Regions from separate parts of the Streptomyces sp. NPDC057900 genome, predicted to be linked through region 1. Evidence: riboswitches for the same ligand, from Rfam matches in the RefSeq annotation. Region 1 holds a riboswitch; each other region holds the start of a gene.
What was found. A riboswitch is a leader RNA that binds a small molecule or an ion and turns the genes downstream of it on or off. The one in region 1 is predicted to bind thiamine pyrophosphate.

Region 2: it holds a riboswitch for thiamine pyrophosphate, as region 1 does, so the genes downstream of both, thiO (glycine oxidase ThiO) here and ACFVQ0_RS02865 (purine-cytosine permease family protein) in region 1, are expected to answer to the same signal.
Region 3: it holds a riboswitch for thiamine pyrophosphate, as region 1 does, so the genes downstream of both, thiC (phosphomethylpyrimidine synthase ThiC) here and ACFVQ0_RS02865 (purine-cytosine permease family protein) in region 1, are expected to answer to the same signal.
Region 4: it holds a riboswitch for thiamine pyrophosphate, as region 1 does, so the genes downstream of both, ACFVQ0_RS32705 (thiamine ABC transporter substrate binding subunit) here and ACFVQ0_RS02865 (purine-cytosine permease family protein) in region 1, are expected to answer to the same signal.

What each region holds. Positions count from the first base shown of each region.
Region 1 is NZ_JBHVOI010000001.1:712,096-714,290, reverse strand. Features, by position in the region: gene ACFVQ0_RS02865 (purine-cytosine permease family protein) at 1-1,381, opposite strand, end outside; TPP riboswitch at 1,372-1,466, opposite strand; gene ACFVQ0_RS02860 (FBP domain-containing protein) at 1,573-2,067, opposite strand; gene ACFVQ0_RS02855 (NUDIX hydrolase) at 2,118-2,195, opposite strand, start outside.
Region 2 is NZ_JBHVOI010000005.1:341,202-343,396, forward strand. Features, by position in the region: gene thiO (glycine oxidase ThiO) at 1-986, opposite strand, end outside; TPP riboswitch at 978-1,090, opposite strand; gene ACFVQ0_RS21800 (NAD(P)/FAD-dependent oxidoreductase) at 1,284-2,195, shown strand, end outside.
Region 3 is NZ_JBHVOI010000003.1:478,236-480,430, reverse strand. Features, by position in the region: gene thiC (phosphomethylpyrimidine synthase ThiC) at 1-1,040, opposite strand, end outside; TPP riboswitch at 1,033-1,166, opposite strand; gene ACFVQ0_RS16495 (YibE/F family protein) at 1,237-2,195, shown strand, end outside.
Region 4 is NZ_JBHVOI010000014.1:90,654-92,848, reverse strand. Features, by position in the region: gene rlmN (23S rRNA (adenine(2503)-C(2))-methyltransferase RlmN) at 1-978, shown strand, start outside; TPP riboswitch at 1,020-1,136, shown strand; gene ACFVQ0_RS32705 (thiamine ABC transporter substrate binding subunit) at 1,219-2,195, shown strand, end outside.

The sequences.
Region 1 (2,195 bases):
GCAGCGGGGCGTACACGGCGAGGGCCGCCAGGAACGCCACCCCGTAGGCGAGGTCCGCCCCGTGCAGTGCCCGCGCCACCGGGCCCACGTACAGGCTCGTGTTCATGAACGGCACCGCCGCGGCGAAGGCCGCGGCGAAAGCGGTGAGCGCCGGCCACCACGGCTGGGGGCGGGAGCTCTCGGCGGCCAGGTCGACGGGGGAGCCGCCGCGCGCCCGCGCCCGGACGATCCAGTCGACGGCCACGATCGCGACGAACCCGGGGATCCAGTAGCCGACGAGCAGCAGCACGTTCTGGAAGCGGGCCGTCGTGTCGGCCGCGTGCATCCACAGGACGAGCGGGAAGCCGAGGGCGGCGGCGAGCGCGGCGGCGACGGGGCGCGGCAGGCGGACGCCCATGGTCTGGAGGGCCAGCGAGCCGCTGTAGTCGTTCATGGCGTTGCTGCACAGCGCGGCGAGTGCCACGGCGAGCAGCCCGAACGCGCCGAGCGCGCCCCCGCCCAGCAGGGTGTCGATGCCGTGCGCGGTCTGGTCGGTGAAGACGGACGCACCCCACAGGCCGAGCGTCTGGACCGCCACGAACGAGACGCTGATGCCGAGCAGCGTGCACCAGAACATCCGGGGCCGCGACGTGGTGCGCGGCAGATAGCGGCTGAAGTCGCTGGCGTACGGCGCCCAGGACAGCGCCAGGCTCAGGGCGACGGTGCACGTCAGGACGAACGCGCCCGCCCGGTCCGCGCCGTGCGCGGTGCCGGTCGCGGCGGGGTGCACCCCGTCCAGCAGCTTCGTGGCGAGCACCGCGAAGGCGGCGGCGAGGACGAAGGTCATCACAGTCTGGAGCCGGTGGATCACCTCATATCCCAGGACGCCGAGCGCGCCCTGGGCCGCCATCATGACCAGCACTCCCAGCCAGAACGGCCAGCCGCACAACTGGGCCAGCGCCTCCCCGCCGAACAGTTCGATCAGCGCGTCCCAGGCGATGGACGACAGCCACTGGAGCGTGCCCGGCAGCAGCACACCCCGGCCGAACGCCAGCCGGGCGAGCGGGAGTTGTCCGGCGCCTGTCTGGCTGCCCCAGGTGCCCAGATACGCGGTGGGAACGGCACCCACGAGGGTGCCGAGCACGACGGCGGTGAGCGCCGTGGCGAAGTCCAGGCCCAGCGCGATGCCGACGGTGCCGGTGAAGACCCCGGTCATGGTCAGGTTGGGGGCGAACCAGACGGTGAACAGCCGGCCGGGCCCGCCGTAGCGGCGGTCCTCGGGGACGGGGGCTATCCCGTGCGCCTCGACGCGCAGATCGCCGGGGGCGGTGGGCATCCGCCCGTCGAACGCGGGCCGAGGGTCCGTGGCCGCGCGCTCGTCCTGGGCATACGGCAATGACATGAAGACATCCCTCCGCCAGTGCTAACTGGTTCAGGTTCGACGGGTGTGTTCTCAGCCCCTGTGCGGGGCACCCCGTGTCCGGTGTGGCGGCCAGGATAGCCGGGTGCGTGTGCGCGTAGCGCGACGGGAGGCAGTGCGCAACCGGCTCACGCTGGAGTTCCGGCAGGCCGACGGGACCAGGCCGGCCCCGGTCAGCTGAAGAGCTTGGCCACGAATGCGGAAAGATTGGCCGATGTGCGGGCGATCTGCTCCTCCACCGTCAGCGACTCCTTGAACCGGGCGCCGGAGGGCACGGCCTTCTTCCCCCGGACGTAGAGCGAACAGGCCAGGTCGGTGCACATGTACAGGCCGACCGAATTGCCATCGCGCCCGGACTGCCCGGTCTTGCGGGCGGTCATCAGGGAGACCCCGCTGCCGGGGTGCGTGGTCAGACAGAGCGAGCACATGCTCCGGTGCAGGAAGCCGCGCTGCTGGGAGGGGAAGCGGAGCGTGATGCCCGCCGTCCGGCCGTCGTACTCGGTGACGATGTAGCTGCGCCCGGGAGCGGACAGGTCACGCCAGCCGAGGAAGTCCAGATCCTCCCACGGCAGCTCCTCGAAATCGCGGGGGAGCGGCAGACGCTTGGCTTCCCCCTTGGAGCAGTTGACGAACGATGTGCGGATGTCCTGCTCGGTCACGGCCTTCATGACATCGACGCTAACTCTGCCTACGACCCCTAGGCAAACGAATAAATGATTTAGGGGTTCACCTGCGTACCCTCGGGCAGGACGCTCAGCCGATGGGCGGGCGGGTGCTCGATGCCGAGGTCGGGGCG
Region 2 (2,195 bases), on a different contig from region 1:
GCGTTGTCGGGGGAGGCGGGGCGCAGACCGGCGCGCGTCTCGGTGAGCGGCAGCTCGGTGATGCCGGGCACCAGCTCGTGGGCGTCGCGCAGCAGCTCGTAGACCCCGCCCGCCGTGACGGTGGTGTCCCAGCCCATCTCCTCACTGGTGGCGCCGACCACCAGTTCGCCGTTCTCGCGCGGCACGAGGTAGAGGTGGCTGCCCCGGACCACGGCCCGGACGGTGCGGCTGAGGAAGGGGGCGTACGCGGTGGGTACGGTCAGCCGCAGCACCTGGCCCTTGACCGGGCGGACGGGCGGCCGGACGTGGTCCGGCACCCCCGCGAGCCGGCCGCTCAGGCTGCCGGCGGCGAGCACGACCTGATCGGCCTCCGTCCGCGTACCGTCGGCCAGTACCGCACCGGTCGCCCGGTCGCGCACCACCGAGAGCCGCTCGGCCCGCTGCCGGTGGAAGACGACCCCGGCCCGCTCGCAGGCCGTCAGCAGCGCGGCGGACAGCCGGCGCGGGTCGACCTGGTGGTCGCCGTCGACCCGCAGCCCGCCGCGTACGCCCGGCGCGAGCATCGGCTCCAGGCGCCGGCACTCCCGGCCGGTGAGCCACTGCGACTCCAGCCCGGAGCGGCGCTGCAGCTCGTGCAGCTCCCGCAGATGGGCGCGGTCGTCGGTGTCCAGCGCGACGGCCAGGGTGCCGCAGGCGCGGAAGCCGATGTCCTGCCCGCTCGCCGACTCCAGCTCGGCCGCGAACGCCGGATAGCGCGCTGCGGAGGCGACGTTGAGCCCCAGCAGCATCTCCTCGCCGTAGTGCAGCTCGGTGACGGCGGCCAGCATTCCGGCCGCGACCCGGGCGGCCCCGCCGCCGGGATCGGGATCGACGACCGCGACGGCCAGACCGCGCTGCGCGGCCCGCCAGGCGGTGACCAGCCCGATGACGCCGCCCCCGATGACGAGGACCTCGTACCCGCTCGCGCGGTGGACAGGCGTGGGCATCCAGCCCCTCCCTTCGCCGGCATGACCCGGATCAGGTTCGTACGGTCGGAGGCCGCCCAGCCTCCCTCTCAGCCCGGTACGTCCGGGCTCCCGCGAGTCTTTTACGTGGGCCACCCTAGACCCAGCCCCGCTGGACGGGTAAAGCAGGAGGCCGGCGGTACGAGGACGGTGAGGAACCCCTTTCCTGACGGACCGTCAGTTGATTAAGGTGGTCGGGTGAACGAGCAGCAGCGGGCAGAGCGGCCGGAGCGGCAGTCGGAGCGGGCCGGACGGCGGGTGGTCGTCGTCGGCGCGGGCATGGCGGGTGTGCAGACGGCGGTGGCCCTGCGGGAACAGGGCTTCACCGGCGCCCTCACCCTCATCGGCGCCGAACCCCACCAGCCCTACGACCGGCCACCGCTGTCCAAGGCGGTGCTGCTCGGCAAGGCCGAGGAATCCGCCTTCGACATCGACTTCGAGGCACTCTCCATCGAGCTGCGGCTGGGCCGCGAGGTCACGGGCCTGCGTGCCGGGGACCACGAACTGGACACCTCGCAGGGGCCCGTCCCCTACGACGTCCTGGTCATCGCCACCGGAGCCGAACCCGTCGTGCTGCCCGGCTCCGAGGGGGTGCCGGGGGTCCATCTGCTGCGCACCCTGGACGACGCGGCGCGGCTGCGGCCCGTCCTGGACGCGGGGCACACCGTCGTGGTCGTCGGCGCGGGCTGGATCGGCGCCGAGTTCGCCACCGCGGCCCGCTCGGCGGGCTGCGAAGTCACCGTCGTCGAGGCCGCGGACCGCCCCCTCGCGGGCGCCCTGCCCGCCGAGGTCGCCGCCCCGATGGCCGCCTGGTACGCGGAGAGCGGCGCCACGCTGCTGACCGGGGCGCGGGTAGCCGGGGTCGAGCCCGGCCGGGTGCTCCTGGCGGACGGCCGAAGCCTGCCGGCCGACGCCGTCGTCGTCGGGATCGGCGCCCACCCCGCCACCGGCTGGCTGGCCGGGTCCGGCGTCGCGCTCGGGCCCGACGGCTCCGTGACCGCCGACGCGGCGCTCCGCACCTCGCTGCCCGATGTGTACGCGGTCGGCGACTGCGCCTCCTTCCCCTCCGCGCGCTACGGGGCGCGGCTGCTGGTCCACCACTGGGACAACGCGCTCCAGGGGCCGCGGACCGCGGCCGCCCACATCATCGGGGCTTCGCCGGACGGGGCCGAGCCGCCCGCCTACGACCCC
Region 3 (2,195 bases), on a different contig from region 1:
AAGTGCTCGTACAGGAACGACTCCTTGTGGTGCGCGAGGCACCAGGCGGCCATGATCGAGCCGCCCCGGGAGACGATGCCGGTCTTGCGACGGGCCGTCAGCGGCACGTACGGGAGGCGTACGCCGGCGTGGACCGTCATGTAGTCGACGCCCTGCTCGGCCTGCTCGATGACGGTGTCCTTGTAGATCTCCCAGGTCAGCTCCTCCGCCCTGCCGTCGACCTTTTCGAGTGCCTGGTAGAGGGGCACGGTGCCGATCGGCACCGGGGAGTTGCGAAGTACCCACTCACGGGTGGTGTGGATGTTGCGGCCGGTGGAAAGGTCCATGACCGTGTCGGCGCCCCACTTGGTCGCCCAGGTCATCTTGTCCACCTCCTCCTCGATGGAGGACGTCACCGCGGAGTTGCCGATGTTGGCGTTCACCTTCACCAGGAACCGCTTACCGATGATCATCGGCTCGATCTCCGGGTGGTTGACGTTGGCCGGCAGCACGGCCCGGCCCGCGGCGATCTCCTCGCGCACCACCTCGGGCGTGACGTTCTCCCGGATCGCCACGTACTCCATCTCCGGGGTGATCTCGCCGCGCCGGGCGTACCCGAGCTGGGTCACCGGGCGCCCGTCCCGGCTGCGCCGCGGCTGGCGCGGGCGGCCGGGGAAGACCGCGTCCAGATTGCGCAGCCCGCCGCGCGGCGAGGTGTGCTTGAGCCCGTCGTCCTCGGGACGCGCGGCGCGGCCGGCGTACTCCTCGGTGTCACCGCGGGCGATGATCCAGTTCTCCCGCAGCGGCGCGAGTCCGCGGCGGACATCGGTGTCGATGGCGGGATCGGTGTACGGCCCCGACGTGTCGTACAGCGTCACGTCCTTGCCGTTGGTGAGGTGCACCTGACGGACCGGCACCCGGAGGTCCGGGCGCGAGCCCTGGACGTACCCCTTGTGCCACCCGATGGACTTACTGGCCTTGTCGCTCGGACCGGTCTTGTCGCTCCGACCGCCCTCGTCGTTCTGACTGGAGGCAGGCATGCGTGCATCCGCTGTGGTCATGAGACCTACTCCCTACGCCGGCATTACCCGGTAACAGGTTCGGCGGTCGGCGCAGCTTGTCCCGTACGGATGTACGGAGATCAGCGCCCTCTCAGCCCGGTGCTCCGAGCTCCCGCGTGTGCAAAGGTGCCACCACGCTAACGCCCTGACGGGTGTGCTGAACAGTGGGCCCCGCTCGTCTTGCGATGATCGGCCGGTGACGTCCCCCCATAGCGTTCCCGAGCAGCCGTCCCCTCAGCACAACCACGCCCACGCCCACAGCCACGCGCACGGCCCCGCCGCACCCGTGTCCAAGCACCTGCGCAAGGTGATCGCCGCCGTACTGATCCCGTTCGCGGCCGCGGTCGCCGTCGGGCTCGTGGTGCTCTGGCCCGGTGGTGCGCCGGCGCACGAACGAACCGGTGTCGGCTTCGACCGGCAGACCCAGCAGGCGAAGGTGGTGAACGTCGACAAGGTCGACTGCAAGGACGTGAACGCGGCCCAGCTGCCCGTCGATGGCGAGACCCCGCCGGCGAAGGACCCGGCGACCGGCGGCGGGACCGCACTCTGCGAGAAGGCCGCGGTCGAGGTCACGAGCGGCAAGGACAAGGGGCGCACCTTCATCGAGGTGGTCCAGCCCGGCGCACCGCGACAGCTGCGGAAGGGGCAGGAAGTGGTGGTCGCGTACGCCCCCGACGCGCCCCATGACCTCCAGTACTCCGTGACGGACGTGAACCGGAAGTTCCCCATGGCGCTGCTGGCCGGGATCTTCGCCGTGGCGGTGGTCGTCGTGGGCCGACTCCGCGGAGTCATGGCACTGGTGGCGCTCGCCCTGTCGTTCGCCGTGCTGACCCTGTTCATCCTCCCGGCCATCCTGCAGGGCTCGAATCCGCTGCTCGTGGCGGTGGTCGGAGCCAGCGCCATCATGCTGATCGCCCTCTACATCTGTCACGGGCTGACCGCTCGCACCTCGGTCGCCGTCGTCGGCACCCTGATCTCGCTCCTGCTGATCGGGCTGCTCGGCTCGCTCTTCATCGGCTGGGCGAGCCTGAGCGGGAACACCGACGACAGCACCGGCCTCATCCACGGCCTGTATCCGCACATCGACATGAGCGGTCTGCTTCTGGCCGGCGTCATCATCGGCTCCCTGGGGGTGCTCGACGATGTGACGGTCAC
Region 4 (2,195 bases), on a different contig from region 1:
GCCAAGCAGCTCTCGCAGCACTACTTCGCGCGGTACGCGCACGACCCGTCGGAGTGGACCAACATTCCGGCCGGGTCGCGGGACAAGCTCGCGGAGGCGTTGTTCCCCGAGCTGATGTCCGTGGTCCGCCACATCAGCTGTGACGACGACACCACTCGCAAGACCCTGTGGAAGCTGCACGACGGGACGCTGGTGGAGTCCGTCCTGATGCGCTATCCCGAGCGCGTCACGATGTGCATCTCCTCGCAGGCCGGCTGCGGGATGAACTGCCCGTTCTGCGCCACCGGGCAGGCCGGTCTCGACCGCAACCTCTCCACCGCGGAGATCGTCCACCAGATCGTGGACGGCATGCGGGCGCTGCGCGACGGCGAGGTCCCCGGGGGCCCGGCGCGGCTCTCCAACATCGTCTTCATGGGCATGGGCGAGCCGCTCGCCAACTACAACCGCGTGGTCGGCGCCATTCGCCGGCTGACGGACCCCGAGCCCGACGGGCTTGGGCTGTCGCAGCGCGGCATCACCGTCTCCACCGTCGGCCTGGTGCCGGCGATGCTGCGCTTCGCGGACGAGGGCTTCAAGTGCCGTCTCGCCGTCTCGCTGCACGCCCCGGACGACGAGCTGCGCGACACCCTCGTCCCGGTGAACACCCGGTGGAAGGTGCGCGAGGTGCTGGACGCGGCCTGGGAGTACGCGGAGAAGTCCGGCCGCCGCATCTCCATCGAGTACGCGCTGATCCGGGACATCAACGACCAGGCCTGGCGCGGTGACCGGCTCGGCCGGCTGCTCAAGGGCAAGCGGGTGCACGTCAACCTGATCCCGCTGAACCCGACCCCGGGCTCGAAGTGGACGGCATCGCGGCCGGAGGACGAGAAGGCGTTCGTCGAGGCCATCGCCGCCCACGGGGTGCCGGTGACCGTGCGCGACACCCGGGGCCAGGAGATCGACGGGGCCTGCGGACAGCTCGCGGCATCCGAGCGCTGAGGCCGGAACCGGCCGTGTAGCCTGGGCGTGAATTCAACTTCATATTCCGACAGGGGAGCGCCACAGCGCTGAGAGTGCGGCACCAAGGACAGGTTGGCCGCAGACCCTCTGAACCTCGCCCGGGTCATTCCGGGTAGGAAGTTCGGACCTTACTCAAGCTGTTGCGCCCTGCCCGCTTCCGGTTCTCCACCGGCGCGGGCAGGGCCGCGTCTCTTCCTGGTCATCTCCAGGAGGAATCACATGAGCACCACCAAGAAGGTCGCGGTGGCGGCCGTCGCCGCCGCGATCGGCGCGACCGCGCTCGCCGGCTGCGGCGGCTCGGACGACGCGTCGTCCGGATCGTCCGGCACCGGGGGATCCGGCTCCAAGACCGTCACGCTCGTCAGCCACGACTCCTTCAACGCGTCCAAGGGCGTACTGAAGGAGTTCACCCGGGAGACCGGTTACACCGTCAAGGTCCTGAAGAGCGGGGACGCGGGCGCCGCCCTCAACCAGGAGATCCTGACGAAGGGATCACCGCGCGGTGACGTGTTCTTCGGCGTCGACAACACCCTGCTCTCGCGCGCGCTCGACAACGGCCTCTTCACGCCGTACGCCGCCAAGGGCCTCGGCCAGGTCGCGTCCGACGTCCAGCTGGACGCGGCGAAGCACCGGGTCACTCCGGTCGACACCGGCGACATCTGCGTCAACTACGACAAGAAGTACTTCGCCGACAAGAAGCTCGCGCCGCCGAAGACCTTCGACGACCTGGCGAAGCCCGCGTACAAGAACCTCCTCGTCACCGAGAACGCCGCGACCTCCTCGCCCGGCCTCGGCTTCCTCCTCGGCAGCGTCGCCACCTACGGCCAGGACGGCTACCAGGACTACTGGAAGAAGCTGAAGAGCAACGGCGTCAAGGTCGTCGACGGCTGGGAGCAGGCGTACAACGAGGAGTTCTCCGGCTCCGCGGGCGGCAGGAAGGCCAAGGCCGACCGGCCGCTCGTGGTCAGTTACGCCTCCAGCCCGCCCGTCGAGGTGCTGTACGCGGACCCGCGGCCCAAGACCGCCCCGACCGGGGTCGCCACCAGGACGTGCTTCCGGCAGATCGAGTTCGCCGGTCTGCTCGACGGCGCGAAGAACGAGGCGGGCGGCAAGGCCCTGCTGGACTTCATGATCGGCAAGAAGTTCCAGGAGGACATGCCGCTCAACATGTTCGTCAGCCCGGTCACCAAGGGCGC